DNA from 4 places in the Allorhizobium sp. GW101-3B10 genome. Region 3 is predicted to be linked to each of the others. Evidence: predicted binding sites of a transcription regulator. Region 3 holds the regulator's gene; each other region holds the start of a gene.
What was found. Region 3 encodes LexA, which represses DNA repair genes until DNA is damaged. Its sites were predicted from a motif close to TGTTCNNNNTGTGTTCNG; they were not measured.
Positions count from the first base shown of each region.

Region 1: a site for LexA is predicted at 2,582-2,599, ahead of AC07Y0_RS21765 (helicase-related protein). Genes of this name have one in related genera too.
Region 2: a site for LexA is predicted at 2,124-2,141, ahead of AC07Y0_RS17590 (YifB family Mg chelatase-like AAA ATPase). Genes of this name have one in related genera too.
Region 4: a site for LexA is predicted at 2,239-2,256, ahead of AC07Y0_RS20885 (ImuA family protein). Genes of this name have one in related genera too.

Region 1 covers NZ_JBWKZR010000001.1:4,435,770-4,439,671, forward strand. Annotated here, with positions in the region: gene AC07Y0_RS21745 (acetyl-CoA C-acetyltransferase) at 1-405, shown strand, start outside; gene AC07Y0_RS21750 (beta-ketoacyl-ACP reductase) at 548-1,273, shown strand; gene AC07Y0_RS21755 (YMGG-like glycine zipper-containing protein) at 1,571-1,825, opposite strand; gene AC07Y0_RS21760 (DUF3309 family protein) at 1,857-2,012, opposite strand; gene AC07Y0_RS21765 (helicase-related protein) at 2,752-3,902, shown strand, end outside.
Region 2 covers NZ_JBWKZR010000001.1:3,538,475-3,542,376, forward strand. Annotated here, with positions in the region: gene cysK (cysteine synthase A) at 1-219, shown strand, start outside; gene AC07Y0_RS17590 (YifB family Mg chelatase-like AAA ATPase) at 502-2,034, opposite strand; gene gshB (glutathione synthase) at 2,224-3,171, opposite strand; gene AC07Y0_RS17600 (cupin domain-containing protein) at 3,261-3,734, opposite strand; gene AC07Y0_RS17605 (sn-glycerol-3-phosphate import ATP-binding protein UgpC) at 3,875-3,902, opposite strand, start outside.
Region 3 covers NZ_JBWKZR010000001.1:1,482,510-1,486,411, reverse strand. Annotated here, with positions in the region: gene kdsA (3-deoxy-8-phosphooctulonate synthase) at 1-470, opposite strand, end outside; gene AC07Y0_RS07070 (VOC family protein) at 467-1,360, opposite strand; gene lexA (transcriptional repressor LexA) at 1,611-2,318, shown strand; gene AC07Y0_RS07060 (ComEC/Rec2 family competence protein) at 2,299-3,902, opposite strand, start outside.
Region 4 covers NZ_JBWKZR010000001.1:4,244,353-4,248,254, reverse strand. Annotated here, with positions in the region: gene AC07Y0_RS20890 (Y-family DNA polymerase) at 1-1,255, opposite strand, end outside; gene AC07Y0_RS20885 (ImuA family protein) at 1,296-2,219, opposite strand; gene AC07Y0_RS20880 (metallopeptidase family protein) at 2,377-2,844, shown strand; gene AC07Y0_RS20875 (GlcG/HbpS family heme-binding protein) at 2,841-3,266, opposite strand; gene AC07Y0_RS20870 (SDR family oxidoreductase) at 3,502-3,902, shown strand, end outside.

The DNA of each region.
Region 1 (3,902 bases), 3.0 Mb from region 3:
ACGAGCGAGGCGGAAGCCTCCCGTCGCGGACTCGTCCCGCTTGTCCGCATAGCGTCCTGGGCGACGGCCGGCGTCGATCCGCAGGTCATGGGCACAGGCCCGATCCCGGCATCGCGCAAGGCGCTGGCGAAGGCCGGCTGGAAGATTTCCGATCTCGACCTCGTCGAGGCCAACGAGGCCTTCGCCGCCCAGGCCTGTGCGGTCAACAAGGACCTCGGCTGGGATACCTCGATCGTCAACGTCAATGGCGGTGCGATCGCCATCGGCCACCCGATCGGTGCATCCGGCGCCCGCATTCTCAACACGCTGGTCTTCGAAATGAAGCGCCGCGGCGCCAAGAAGGGTCTTGCCACGCTCTGCATTGGTGGCGGCATGGGTATCGCCATGTGCCTCGAGGCACTGTGAACTGAAAACGCGGTCTGGAGGAGCATGACGGCACGGGCCGTCATGACCGAGGTCGATCTGCTTGTCACAAACCTGTCCTAACAACGACTCCGTCAGAAGAGTCGGTGGACGATGAAACTGTATATTGAGGGGAGAACAGCACATGAGCAGAGTTGCATTGGTGACGGGTGGAACCCGGGGTATCGGGGCGGCGATTTCGATCGCGCTCAAGGCCGCCGGCTACCGGGTGGCGGCGAACTATGCCGGCAATGACGAGAAGGCCAAGGCCTTCGAGGCCGAAACGGGGATCCATACGTTCAAGTGGGACGTTTCGAACTACCAGTCCTGCGCCGAGGGGATCGCCAAGGTCGAGGCGGAACTCGGCCCGGTCGAAATCCTCGTCAACAATGCCGGCATCACGCGCGATGCCATGTTCCACAAGATGACGCCGGAACAGTGGAACGAAGTGATCAACACCAACCTCACCGGCGTGTTCAACATGACCCATCCGGTGTGGTCCGGCATGCGCGACCGCAATTTCGGCCGAGTCATCACCATCTCCTCGATCAACGGCCAGAAGGGGCAGATGGGTCAGGCCAACTATTCGGCGGCCAAGGCTGGCGATCTCGGCATCACCAAGGCGCTCGCCCAGGAGGGCGCAGCCAAGGGGATCACGGTGAACGCGATCTGCCCGGGCTATATCGGCACGGAGATGGTGCGCGCCATCCCGGAAAAGGTGCTGAACGAGCGGATCATTCCGCAGATCCCGGTCGGGCGTCTCGGCGAGCCGGAGGAGATCGCGCGAATCGTGGTCTTCCTCGCATCCGACGATGCCGGTTTCATCACCGGATCGACGATCTCGGCCAATGGCGGCCAGTTCTTCGTTTGAGCTGAGATAACGGATCAGACTCGAGCCGGCCCTCGGGCCGGCTTTTTCTGCCGTGTGCCAAAAGTTAACATCAGGCCCGTAGCCGGCGGCCGCAGATCCTAATATCCACCGTTTCCTATGGCTAACAGTTTGTTATTCAACAAGATATTGCGGTGAACAAAGCGGGAAAACAGGCGCGTCACCGATTCGTCGCCGATTCGTTCCGGCTTTGGTCGATCTGTTAACGTGACGGTCCAAAACAGCAAAAAACCGCCGGTGGGGGAACCGGCGGCTTTCTGTCGAGGCGCTGTCTGCGACTTAGCGGCAGCGCGCTTCGTAGGTGCGGCCGTAGCGATCGCGATAGACGCAATAGCCCGAACGTTCCTGGGACTGACCGATCAGGGCGCCGGCAGCGCCGCCGACCACTGCGCCGACGGCTGCGCCGCCGACGGAATTGGTGGCTACGCCACCGATGACGGCACCGGTTGCGGCGCCTACGCCGGCACCGCGTTCGGTCGCCGTGCAGGATGCCAGGGGGGCAATCAGGGCAAGGGCAAGAAGGATTTTCTTCATCGTCGGTTTTCCTCTTCGGTTTTGACGGGCGTTAGATCCGGCCCATGAGCAGCAGGATGACAAGAATGAGAACCACGAGGCCCAGGCCACCGGAAGGCGCATAGCCCCAGTTGCGGCTATAGCCCCAATTGGGCAGCGCGCCGATCAGCAGCAATATGACGATGACGATGAGAATTGTGCTCAACATGGTGACCCTCTCCATTCGGGAATGCAAAACCTGGTCTTCTTGTCGCTTCAACGTCGCCGGATGAGAATTGTTCCAACCGTGCCGAAAGGGCAGGCGAAAAGTCCGGATCGAACCCATTGAGAAGCGGCGCGAAGGGGTTGGCGCGCTGGCGGCCAAGGGCGGCGACGACGGACGAGCGGGGATCGAGGAAGCCGGCGATTACCTTGTCCATCTGTCGCTTCTGCTCGACCATCACCAGATGGCCGCAGTCGCCGAACAAGCACGGTCCGCGCGCGCGGGAGAAGCTTCGACAGTCTCCGCTGGTGCGAGGGCGGAACGATGGCGTCGTGGATGCCGCTGATCCATTCGGCATGGGGCGGCGGAAACATCACATCGGTGAACCAGAGTTCCCAGAACGCGTCGGGGGGGGCAGAACGGTTCCACTCCCGATCATGGTTAACCAACGGGACGGAACCCCGTTGGCAAGCCATTGATCCGATTCAGCATTTTGTGTCGATTCTCGACAGGCCGCCGAGATGTAGCCGTGAACAAATCCTGAATCGCCCGGAGTCAGCGATTCGTCGCTGATTCGTTCCCAGCATGTTCCGTGGGTTAACGGCGGGCCGCTGACCTCCGCTTTTGGGGGAATTCCTGCGGCCGAGGAGCGGGAATCGGGCTCACCTGTCACGGATGGCTTGCCTTTGTCGGCAATCGTCGCCATGTGTGGGGCAAGCTCGCCGACCGCCACCAGCCGCGGTCGATGACCCCTTGCAGCGCGGAGCCATCATTGAATTCGCAACCCATGATCCTGAGCGGCCGCGGCGTCACGGCTGTGCTGGGGCCGACCAATACCGGCAAGACCCATTACGCCATCGACCGTATGGTGGCGCATGGCTCGGGCATCATCGGCCTGCCGCTGCGCCTGCTGGCGCGCGAGGTCTATGGACGGCTCGTCGAGCGCGTCGGTGTCTCGCAGGTGGCCCTGGTGACCGGCGAGGAAAAGATCGCGCCGCCGGGCGCCCGCTTTTCTGTCTGCACCGTGGAGGCCATGCCGCGCGAGACCAAAGCCTCGTTCGTGGCGATCGACGAGATCCAGCTGGCCGGCGATCTGGAACGCGGCCACATCTTCACCGACCGCCTTCTGCATCTGCGCGGCCGTGACGAGACGCTGCTGCTCGGCTCGGCCACGATGAAGCCGATCCTGCTGCAACTCCTGCCGGGCATCACCATCATCGAGCGGCCCCGGCTTTCCCAGCTTTTCTATGCCGGCCAGAAGAAGATCACCCGCCTGCCGCAGCGCACGGCGATCGTCGCCTTCTCCGCGGACGAGGTCTATGCGATCGCCGAGCTGATCCGCCGCCAGCGCGGCGGGGCCGCCGTGGTGCTCGGGGCGCTCAGCCCCCGCACCCGCAACGCGCAGGTCGGTCTCTATCAGGAGGGCGACGTCGAATATCTGGTCGCCACCGATGCGATCGGCATGGGCCTCAATCTCGATGTCGACCATGTGGCTTTCGCCCAGGACCGCAAGTTCGACGGCTACCAGTTCCGCAATCTGAATTCCGGCGAGCTCGGCCAGATCGCCGGTCGAGCCGGGCGCCATCTGAAGGACGGTACCTTCGGCGTGACCGGGCGGGTGGATCCGTTCGAGGAAGAACTGGTCGAGCGGCTCGAAGCGCATGAATTCGACAGTGTGAAGGTGCTGCAATGGCGTACTGCGAAGTTCGACTTCTCGTCGATCGGTGCACTGCAGCGTAGCCTCGAGGCGGCGCCGCGCGTCGAAGGGCTGACCAGGGCTTTGCCGGCGATCGACCAGCAGGCGCTGGAATTCCTGGCGCGCTATCCGGAGGTGAGAGACCTTGCCGATACGCCGGCGCGCGTCGAGAAGCTTTGGGAAGCCTGCGCATTGCCCGA
Region 2 (3,902 bases), 2.1 Mb from region 3:
GAGGTCGTCACCGTCACCAATGACGAAGCCTTCGAAACCGCCCGGCTGGTCGCCCGCCTCGAAGGCGTGCCGGTCGGCATTTCCTCGGGCGCGGCGCTCACCGCCGCGATCAAGGTCGGCCAACGCGAAGAAAACGCCGGCAAGACGATCGTCGTGATCATCCCGTCCTTCGCCGAGCGCTACCTGTCGACCGCACTGTTTGCCGGCCTCGGCGAATAAGGGTTTCTCGACCTGACGAAACAATTGAAGGGGCGCCAAGCGGCGCCCTTTCTCGTTTTCGCCGGATCTGGTCTTCCCATCTCGTCACGCCCCGGCACGGGGCCGAGCCCGGCTCCCCCGTTCTGCCTGCATTGCGGGCGCCCTCCTCCGTCTCCTGGCGCTGTCGGCCGAGCCGCCGTTTTGGCCTTTTGCCGGCAGGCCGCCGCAACGCTCCTTCCTTCCGCGCGCCTCGTCTCCACCGCACCGAGGCGGAGTCACCCGACCCGCCTCAAACGGACTCCCTTACGCCGCGGCCGACAGCCGTTCCGAGGCGATGCGGTAGGAGATCGCTTCCGCCAGGTGAATGCGGCCAAGCAAGCTGGCTCCATCCAGATCGGCGAGCGTGCGCGCCACCTTCAGCACCCGGTGGTAGCCGCGGGCGGAGAACTTGAACTTGTCGGCGGCGTCGCGCAGCAATTGCAGGCCGGCCGGATCGGGCTCGGCGAGCTTCTCGATCAGCGCCGTCGAACAGCGGGCATTGGTCGTCACGCCGCCGATCCCGGCCGACTCGAACCTCTCGCGCTGCATGTCGCGGGCGAGCGCCACGCGCTGTGCTACGTCGGCGCTTCTCTCCGCTGTCATCGGCCGGATGAGATCGGATGCCGAGACCGCCGGCACGTCGATACGGATGTCGATGCGGTCCATCAGCGGCCCGGAAATCCGGCCCTGGTAGTCGGTGATGCAGCGCGGGCCGCGCGCGCAGGTGTGCCCCGGCTCGCCGGCCATGCCACAACGGCACGGGTTCATCGCTGCCACCAGCTGGAACTCGGAAGGATAGGCCACCCGGTGATTGGCGCGGGCGATGATGCATTCGCCCGTCTCCAGCGGCTGGCGCAGCGCATCGAGCACCGGCGGGGCAAATTCCGGCAGTTCGTCGAGGAAAAGCACGCCGCGATGGGCAAGCGAGGCTTCGCCCGGCCGGGCACGAAGGCCACCGCCGACAAGGGCCGCCATGGTCGCCGAATGGTGCGGGGTTCGGAACGGCCGGCGATCCGACAGCTTGCCGCCCGAGAGCTGGCCGGCGATGGAATGGATCATCGACACTTCGAGCAGTTCGGCGGCCGAAAGCGGCGGCAGGATCGACGGAAGTCGAGCGGCCAGCATGGACTTGCCGGAGCCCGGCGGCCCGACCATCAAGAGATTGTGCCCACCGGCCGCCGCGACCTCCAGCGCCCGCTTGGCGCTTTCCTGGCCCTTGATGTCGGCAAGATCCGGCAGATTGGCGGGCAGTGCCCGGATCGCCGGCTCCGGGCGCGTCAGCACCTGGGTGCCACGGAAATGATTGGCAAGCGCAATCAGGCTGCGCGGCGCGAGGATGTCGATGTCGGCGCCGGCCCAGGCCGCCTCGGCCCCGCAATCGGCCGGGCAGATCAGCCCTTTGCCGAGCGCATTGGCGCCGATCGCCGCCGGAAGCGCGCCGGCAATCGCCGCGATCGTGCCGTCGAGATTGAGTTCGCCGATCACCACATAATCGGAGAGCGCGTCGCCAGGGATGGCGCCGAGGGCCGCCATCAGGCCGAGCGCAATGGGCAAGTCGAAATGCGAGCCTTCCTTGGGAAGATCGGCTGGCGCCAGATTGACGGTCACCCGCTTGGGCGGCAGCGCCAGTCCGGACGCATGAAGCGCCGCCTGCACGCGTTCGCGGCTCTCCGCCACCGCCTTGTCCGGCAGGCCGACGATCTGCATGCCGAGCTTGCCCGGCGCGACCATCACCTGGACGTCGACCGGAACGCCCTCAATGCCCTGGAATGCGACTGTACTGACACGCGCTACCATCGCCCGCCCCCACGAACCCAGATCGCCCCTCGCAACTACATCTTGCGCGGGTCATGGATTGCAATCTGGCACGGATCGCGCCCGAAAACAAGAACATTAGCGGAACAAATTCACGCTATACTCGCGATCGGGTTGCGTCGAGTTGTATAGTTGGAACGAAGGGTGATCAGACCGGAAGACGGGCCGTTCTCAGGCCCGCTTCTTCTCGATCGCATCCCACAGAAGCGCGGCAATATCTGCACCGCCGAACTTCTTGACTTCCCGGATGCCGGTCGGAGAGGTCACGTTGATCTCTGTCATGTAGTCGCCGATGACGTCGATGCCGACCAGCATGAAGCCGCGCTCCTTCAGTGCAGGACCGATGCGGGCGCAGATTTCCTTCTCCCGCGCCGTCAGTTCGGTGGCCTCGGCGCGCCCGCCGACATGCATGTTGGAACGGCTGTCGGTTTCGGCCGGAACGCGGTTGATCGCGCCGACCGCCTCGCCGTCGACCAGGATGATGCGCTTGTCGCCCTTGCGCACCGCCGGCAGATAGGCCTGGGCGATGAAGGGTTCGCGGAACATCTGGTGGAACATCTCGATCAGCGAGGTGAAGTTGCGGTCGTCGCGGGTGGAGTGGAAAACCCCGGCGCCGCCATTGCCGTAGAGCGGCTTCAGGATGATGTCGCCCATCTCTTCGCGGAAGCGGGCAATCTCGCTCACATCGCGCGTGATCAGCGTCGGCGGCATCAGATCGGCGAATTCGGTGACGAAGATCTTTTCCGGTGAGTTGCGCACCCAGGCCGGATCGTTGACGACCAGCGTCTTCGGATGGATGCGCTCGAGCAGGTGGGTCGAGGTGATATAGGCCATGTCGAAGGGCGGATCCTGGCGCAGCAGCACCACGTCCATGGTGGAAAGATCGACCCGTTCCGGTTCGCCCAGGGTGAAGTGGTTGCCCTTTTTGTCGCGCAGTTCCATCGGCTCGACGGTGGCGATGATGCGGCCGTCGCGCATGGAGAGCCGGTCGGGCGTATAGTGGAACAGCTTGTAGCCGCGGGCCTGGGCCTCAAGGCTCATGGCGAAGGTCGAATCCCCCGCGATCGCGATACCGGAGACATGGTCCATCTGGACCGCAATATTGGTGATCTTCGCCATGGCCGGCCCCTCGTTGAAAGCCCCCGAGATTTAGGCCGGCTCCCTGAGAAAGGCAACGTCGACGACCATCAATTCTGCTGAACGTCGGCTCAGCCGAGGACCCGCTTTGCCGAGGGCGAGCGCAACGCGTTGCGGATGCGGTAGAGCGTGGCCAGCGGCTCGGGGAAAGGCTTGCGCAAGAAGGCGATCTTGCGGACATAGTCGTCGACGCGCCAGGTCGCCCAGGTGCCGCCGCGGAAATAGGCGATGTCGCCGGCCTTCAGCAGGCGCTCAGAACCGTCCTCCGCCGTCACATGAACTTCGCCCTCCTGGATGACCACCGTCTCGTCCCAGCCGAAATACCAGCGGAACTCCCCGGCCGTGCAATCCCAGACCGCGGTCGAGCTTGCCTCGTCCGTGCTGGTCGAGTGGTCGGCGATGCGTGCCAGAGGCGTGCCGCGAATGATCCATTCGGGCTTGATCGGTGCGGGCCTGAGTGCCAGGTGGTCGCTGTGGGCCGCGACCACCGGCGGGTTTTCGTCAATGCGCTGGTTGCGCGGGGCTGCGAGCAGCGTGCCGGCCATGCCGACGAGCAGGAGTTTGAGAGGCATTTCCGTTCCCAGGACTGTCTTGTTCTGCACGGAACGATAGCAGGCCTCTCTTACCTTTCGCTTTGGCCGATCGTTCGAATTTTAACGATAGGCCGCTGCCCGGCGGGGCCGCTTCAGGCGAAGCTTGCCTCGCGGACCAGC
Region 3 (3,902 bases):
TTCTTCATGTCCCAGGGGGCGAGGAACTGGCCCTTCTTGACGTTGATCACGCGGCCGGTCTGAGCCGCGGCCACCAGAAGATCGGTCTGGCGGCACAAAAAGGCCGGGATCTGCAGGACGTCGACGGTCGGTGCGACCAGCCGGCAGTGCTCTTCGGTGTGCACGTCGGTCAGCACCGGGAATCCGTATTCCTTCTTGAGATCGGCAAAGACCTCCATCGCCTTTTCCAGGCCGATGCCGCGCTCGGCCGAAAGCGAGGTGCGGTTCGCCTTGTCGTAGGACGACTTGTAGACGAGGCCGATGCCCAGCTCGCGGCAGATTTCGGAAAGCTGGCCGGCGATCATGAAGGCATGGTCGCGGCTTTCCATCTGGCAGGGGCCGGCGATCAGCGAGAACCGCTTGGAATTGGAGAAGACCGCCTTGGCGGTGCCGTCACCGACGACGACTTCGGAATGGGTCGAATTGCTCATGAAACCTCCTCGAATGCGAAGGGCACGCCCTGCCCCGCCTCGTGCGGAACGATCAGGCGCGCGCCGCGGCGGCTGAATGCGATGCCCTTAGCAGCGAGAAGCCGCTCTGTCACGCCGATATCCGCAACCTTGACGACGATCAGCCGGCCCATGAGGCCGCGTCCGCGATTCTCGGTATCGAGCCCGAAATAGCCGGCAAGCCCGGCCGGCGTCAGCACCTCGATGGCGGCATTGGCCGATTGCAGCGACAGCCCGAAGGAATGCGCCTCGACCGCGCGCTGCTCGAACACTTCCTCCAGCAGATACTGGAAGTCGCTCGGATTGTCCTCGCCGAGCACGACGGTCGACAGGCCGAGCGCGCCGTTCTCGTGCCGCGCCAGTGCGCCGCGATCGGCCGGCAGCGGATTGACCCGCTCGCAGGCAAACAGGAAGAAGTCGGGTGCCCGTAGATCGGCGGCAAAGGCGAGCCTGAAGCCGCCCATAACCTCCGACCCGTCCGCCATCTTGAACACGCGTTCGAAATGCAGCATCGGGCCGCCGGAAAAGCCCTCGGCGACGAAACGCCGATGGTCCGCATCCCCATCCTCGGTCTTGACGACGATCGCCGACAGCCCTTCGAGGCCGTTGCGGAAACGGAACGCCTGGTCGCGCGCCACGAACATGTTGCCGGCCTTGGCCGCCGCCTCGCATTCCTCGCGGCTGGCGATCGCCAGCGGCTCGAGATAGGTGTCGTCGCCGAAGAACACGCAGGCATTCTCCGTGCCGAACGGATGGCGCGCATCGGGCGCCACGGTGAATCCGAGGTCGGTCAGGCGCCGGCGCGCCGCCTCGAGCGACTGGACCGGAAGGACGAGGTGGTCGAGACCCCGCGGCTTGTTCAGTTCGGACATACGACACCTCTCGTCGGCGGGAGTGATCGCGCGGAGATTTGCGCCATTTGATCCGGATTGGCAAGCTGGCGGCGCAAGTCGGATGTCCCTCGCGGCGCGCAGGACCACCCTGGCTCAGGTCTCGTCCAGGCCGTTTTGCAAAGATTTTCATTTCGCACTGCACACTTCACGGAATCTTAGGCACTTGCGGAACACAAATGGAACATATAGTGTATGTTCCGTATTTGTTTCACCAATTGGGGCTCCGAACATGCTGACGCGCAAGCAACAGGAACTGCTTCTGTTCATCCACGAACGGATGAAGGAATCGGGCGTTCCGCCCTCCTTCGACGAGATGAAGGACGCGCTCGACCTCGCCTCCAAGTCCGGCATCCACCGCCTGATCACGGCGCTGGAAGAACGCGGCTTCATCCGCCGCCTGCCCAACCGGGCCCGCGCGCTGGAGGTGATCAAGCTTCCGGAAGCCTATTCGCCGAGCCTGCAGCCGCGCCGCGGCTTCTCGCCCAGCGTCATCGAAGGCAGCCTCGGCAAGACGCCGCCCGTCGCGCCGAAGGCGGTCGAGGAGACGTCGAATTCGGTCAGCGTGCCCGTCATGGGCCGCATCGCCGCCGGCGTGCCGATCTCGGCGATCCAGAACAACACCCACGACATCAACGTGCCGGCCGAAATGCTCGGCGCCGGCGAGCACTATGCGCTCGAGGTCAAGGGTGATTCGATGATCGAGGCCGGCATCCTGGACGGCGACACGGTCATCATCCGCAACGCCTCCAACGCCAATCCCGGCGACATCATCGTCGCCCTCGTCGACGACGAGGAAGCGACGCTGAAGCGCTTCCGCCGCCGCGGCGCGTCGATCGCGCTGGAAGCCGCGAACCCGGCCTACGAGACCCGCATCTTCGGGCCCGACCGAGTGAAGATCCAGGGCAAGCTGGTCGGCCTCATCCGCCGCTATCACTGACATCCTCGGCGGCCGCAGGGCCGCCGGCATCACTGGCCGGTGTTGAGGCGAAGGTGCCGTCGGGTAAGGGAGCGGTCTGAAAGCTGTCGCTACGCCAGTCATAGAGACGATGGACGGACCACGGCCGATAGTCGCCGGAGAACGACGCGGTCACGCGCATCTCCCGTGCTTTTCGGTCTCCGAGCGAAAGCTCCACCGCGCCGCTGCGACGCAATGTCTCGGCCGTGAAAAGCCGGGCGCCCGAGCGGCAGGACTGAAAAGCCACCCGCCGCGCCGATACGACGACGTCGGCCACGTCACAGGCGCCGCCGACAAAGGCCGCTTCCTCCACCGTGACGATCGTCCATCCGCTGCCGAGCCGCGCCACGCACCAGTTCTTGCCTTCGCAGACAAACCGCCCCTCGCCCGCTTCCTTCAACGCGCCGCGCATGCGTTCGCGCGCTTTGCGCAGATCGTCCTCCGACCATTTTGGCGCCTGCTGGCCCGGCGGCATCGTCGGCGGCAGGGACTTGATCGGCGGCATGGCCGGCGCCGGTGCTTCCGCAGCCGGAAGACCGGCCGCCTTGCCGAGATCCGTCGGCCCGAGATGTTCGCCGGTTCCGAGTGCCGCCTGCCATTGCTCGAAGGTGAAGCGCGGCGGGCGCGTTCGGTTGGTGGCGAGGCCTTGCTGCGAGAGGCGAAGGCCGACGAGCCGGCCGTCCTCCGCGATTAGCACGTCGGCCGGGGGTGTGCCCGGCACCAGCGCCGCCGTCCCAATGACCGCCGCGAGCAGGAGCGAGCCGGCATGCCGGAGCCATGTGCGCAGCAGCGTCATCAGCAAGAGGCCGACCGCGGCGACCGGCAGGAACCAGCCTGGCATGCGGGTGAAGCCGATCGCCTCGCCCCAGCCGGCGACGCCATGGGCGATCACCAGCACCCATTCGAGCCCGATGCCCATCAGCAACAGGAACGGGGCGTCGAGGCCGAAGGGCATCAGCAGCATGGCGACCAGTCCGGCCGGCATCACCAGGATCGAGATGATCGGCATGGCGGCGAGATTGGCCTCCAGCCCGTGCGGCGCCAGCCGGTGGAAATGGGCGATGGCGAAGATCGCCGTCGACAGCCCACCGATCAGCGAGGTGAGGAAGGTGCCGGCCATCAGCTTGCCGCCCTCGCCGAGGAATCTCGCCCCCGGGAAGCTCAGCCTCAGGCCGGGGTTCCACCGTGGCCGGGCGCGCCATGCCGGATAGCCGGCGATGAGCGCCGCAGTCGCGGCGAACGACATCTGGAAGCTCGGTCCCATCACCGCCGACGGCGTGGTGGCGATGATGACGATCGCCGCCAGCGCCAGGTTGCGCAGGCTGATCGCCGGCCGGTCGAACAGGACGGCGACCAGCATGATCGCCGTCATCAGGAAGGCCCTCACGGCCGAGACCTGATAGCCCGAGATCATCAGATAGGCGAAGGCCGCGAGCAGCGCGCCCGCAGCGGCGATCTTCTTAATCGGGACGGCCTGGGCCAGCCTCGGCAACAGGCTGAGCACCATGCGCAGCCCGACGAAGAAGATGCCCGAGGCGAGCGCCATGTTGAGCCCCGAGATCGCCG
Region 4 (3,902 bases), 2.8 Mb from region 3:
GCCGTTCCGGCCCCTCGGCCCGCGCCACCCTGTGCTGGGCCCGGCGCCAGCGGAAGCTGGCGGGCGGACCGTCGGGCACCTCGGCGGTCACCTCCACCGGTTCGGGATGGGCAAAGAGTCGAATCGGCCTTTCGCTGCGGACCGGCGGAGCGGGCAGACGCGCGGCGGCCGGCGCCGCCGCCTCGGCGAGCGGCAAAAGGCCGGAGGCGCGTTCCGGCCAATGGCTCGCATGGGTGACGGGGAGCGTGAGGCAGCCTTCGCCGAAACGGGCCGTCACCCGGTCGATGAAGTCGAGGGCCGCATCCTCCTGCCGCGGGCGGGTCCCGAAACTGCCCTGCGTTTCGGCCAGGGCCTCGGTGCGCAAGACGTTGAGCCGGACGATCTCGAAACCGAAGCCGGCATCGAGGTCGTCATGCAGCACGCCGAGCCGTTCGGAAAACAGCGCCTGGATGCGCCGGGCATCCTTGAGCGGCGACGCCGCGCCGATCTCGATCCGGAACACCCGGCCATCCACCCGGAACAGCAGGAGTTCGAACAGCCGGCCGCCTTCGCCGCGCGCGTCGAGGCCCGATTTCAGGCCCGCCGCCAGCCGACCGGTCAGGTCGAGGATCACCTCCTCGTCGCGGATCGGTTCCGCCAGCCGCCGTTCGACCGAAAGCAGGGCGACCGGGCGGCGGGGCACGATCGATTCCCCCTCGCGCCCGAGCGCCTGGTCGAGCCGCAGCAGCAGGCCGGGACCGAAGCGCCGGGTCAGCGGCCCGCGGGGCGCCGTCAGAAGATCGCCCACCTGCTTGAGCCCGACCCGCGCCAGCGCCGCCGCCATGCCCGCGTCGATCCGGAGCGCCGCCAGGGGAAGGGGTGAGAGAACCCGCACCATGTCGCTGTCGGCCACCACCGCATGGCCGGAAAAACGCGCGGCCGCCCAGGACAGGCCGGGCGTCGAGGAGATCGCCCCGCGCGCATCGAGCCCCAGCTGAAGAAGCCGGTCGAGCAGTTCGGCGACAAGCTTCGCCTCCCCGCCGAACAGATGGGCGCAGCCCGTGATGTCGAGCATCAGCCCGTCCAGGCCGTCCAGCTCCACCAGCGGCGTATAGCGGTCGCACCAGTCGGCGATCGCCTCGAGAAAGCGCCGGTCCGCCGGCATGTCGTCCTCGGCGACGTCGAGCGCCGGACAGATGGCGCGCGCCTCGGCGAGCGCCTGGCCGGCGCGCAGCCCGATCGCCTCGGCGACCTCGTCGAGCGCGCTCAGCCGCATGGCATTGGCGATCCGCCCGGCGCAGACGACCGGCGGATGCTCAGGACGCCCGGTCGAACGCCACGACTGTCCCCAGCGCCGGCGCGCCAGCCGATCGGTCGAAAGGCGGGGGAACCAGAGTGCCAGGATGCGCCGGTCGGTGTGCAGGGCTTGTGCCGGCGTGAAGGGGAGCTGCGGGGTAAAATTGGCGGTCATCTTTGTTCCACTCCAGGATCAGTTCGCGAGGGCCCCCGAGCCGGATCTTTTCCGGAACGAGGCGAAAGACGGGATTGCCGATGCTGCCGCCAAGCATCGTTCCGTCGGGCAGGAAGCGCGCCGCCGCCGGCGCGGGTTCGATGCGAAGGCGAAGGGAAGCGCTGCTCGCCTCTTCCTCCCCGCCCTGGCGCACCAGAAGGAGAAAACCGCCGGTGCTCTTGGCCTTCAGGCTGAGACGCCGGCTTTCGGTTAGGCCGAACCCGCGCGGATTGCCGTTGACCTCCAGCATCACCGCCGAAAAGCCGCCCGAGGTGAGCGCCGCATCGGCAAGCCAGAGCGCATCCTCCAGCCGCCTGGGCATGGCATAGAGGAGTTCACCCGGCTGTAATCCGTAGTCGGCAAGCCCCGCCGCATGGGGCAGGCCCGCCTCCCGGGCGACCATCCGTTCGCCGATCCACAGGATGCGCTTTCCCAGCCGATAGGACCGGCCGAACAGGCAGAGCCCCAGCCCGAAGCCGCTGACGGCCCCGGCGTCCCGCAGCTGCAGGCCGCGCGCCTCGATCATCGAACCGACCGGAAAACCCTCCGGCAGAAGGCTTTCGAGGTGCTGGTCTTCCTGGATGACGGAGCCGCAGGACCGCGGATTCGCCTCGCCGACGGAGCCGCCCGCCACGGGCGCAAGCCCGTCCGCAGGAGCGCGCCCCTCGATCTTCGCTATGGCTTCGCGCAAGGCAAAAAGCCTCTCCTGCGCCTGAGCGGTCGCGCCCATGACGTCTCTCCTGCTGGAATGTTCTCTATATGTTCCTATGGATTCCAGAGCTTGCTAAAAGAGTCAACCGGATTCGTTGTGAATTTATTCCTTGACAGGATTCCCACTCGAAATGCGGGGGCAAAGGTCCTATATGGAAAGCCAGTAAGGAGTACCGATGGCACGTATTGACCAGACCGAAGATTGGCGCGAACGCTATGCCCCGACGATCAGCGCGTTCGAATCGCTGGCGATCGAGGCCTATGGCCATTTGCCGGAGGAATTCCGTGCGCTGACGGGCAATCTGATCATCGAGATCGCCGATTTCCCCACTGACGAAGTGTTCGAGGACATGGCGCTGGAAACGCCCTTCGATCTGCTCGGCCTGTTCGAGGGCCGCGGCATTTCCGAGCGCTTCACCATGGAAACCGGCGAGATGCCGAACCGCATCACGCTCTATCGCCGTCCCATTCTCGACTACTGGGCCGAGAACGAGGAAACGCTGGGCGACATCATCACCCATGTGCTGATCCATGAGATCGGCCACCATTTCGGTCTGTCCGACGACGACATGGAGCGTATCGAAGAGAGCGCCGAAGATGCCGCCGCGGAATCCGACGGCATGTCCGCCTCGTTGAAGGATTAACCCCGCGTCGCGAGGAAATGGGCAATGCCCGCCTCCGCGCAGCTGAGATCCTGAGCCGGCGTGCCCGAGCTGATGCCGATCCCGCCGACCACCTCGCCGTCGATGATCACCGGCAGGCCGCCGCCAACCACCATCAGCCGGCCGCCGATCGCCGAATGAATGCCGAAGGCCGGGCTGCCCGGCTGGCTGGCCGCGCCATATTCATGGGTCGCCTTCTTCGCCGCAGCCGCCGTAAACGCCTTGTCGATGGCGATCGTCGTGCTGGTCACCTTGCCGCCGTCCATGCGCTCGAAGGCGATGAGCTGGCCGCTCTCGTCGGTGATGGCGATGCACATCGGCACGCCGATCTCGCGGGCCTTGTCGCTGGCGCCGGCGATCAGCAGGCGGGCATCGGAAATATCGAGACGTCGGATGGTCAGCACGGGCATTCTCCTGCGATGGGTGGGGGGAGGCGCCGCCGCAAGCCGGCAGAGGCGCAAGCCCCGACCATGGCCGCAATCATGCTCGAAGGACAATGGCGCCTTGCGGAAAAACATCTGTGCGGGGACGGCATATCCAGGGGTCGACAGGCAAACCGCCCGTGCCGCGTCCGGAAACGGGTGGTCGCCGCCCCGCCCGCTGCCTATCCCTTGGCCTCCAACACCCAAGGAGGTTTCCATGACAAGCCTGAAAGACAAGGTCGCCATCATCACCGGAGCATCGTCCGGCATCGGCCGCGCCACTGCCCTTCTGTTTGCCGCAGAGGGCGCATCGCTGGTGCTCAATGCCAGGGGCAGTGAGGCTCTCGACGAAATCGTCGACCGCGTGCGCCGCGCCGGCGGCAAAGCCCAGGCCGTGCCGGGTGATGTCGCCCGCGCCGAAACCCATGACATGCTGGTGGATGTGGCCGTCAGCCGCTTCGGTGGCCTCGACATCGCCATCAACAATGCCGGGGCCGTCGGCCCGATCAAGCCGCTGGCGGACGTCACCCTGCCTGAATGGCAGGACACGCTGGCAGCCAACCTCACCTCGGCCTTCCTCGCCGCGCGGCTCCAGATTCCGGCCATGCTGGAGCGCGG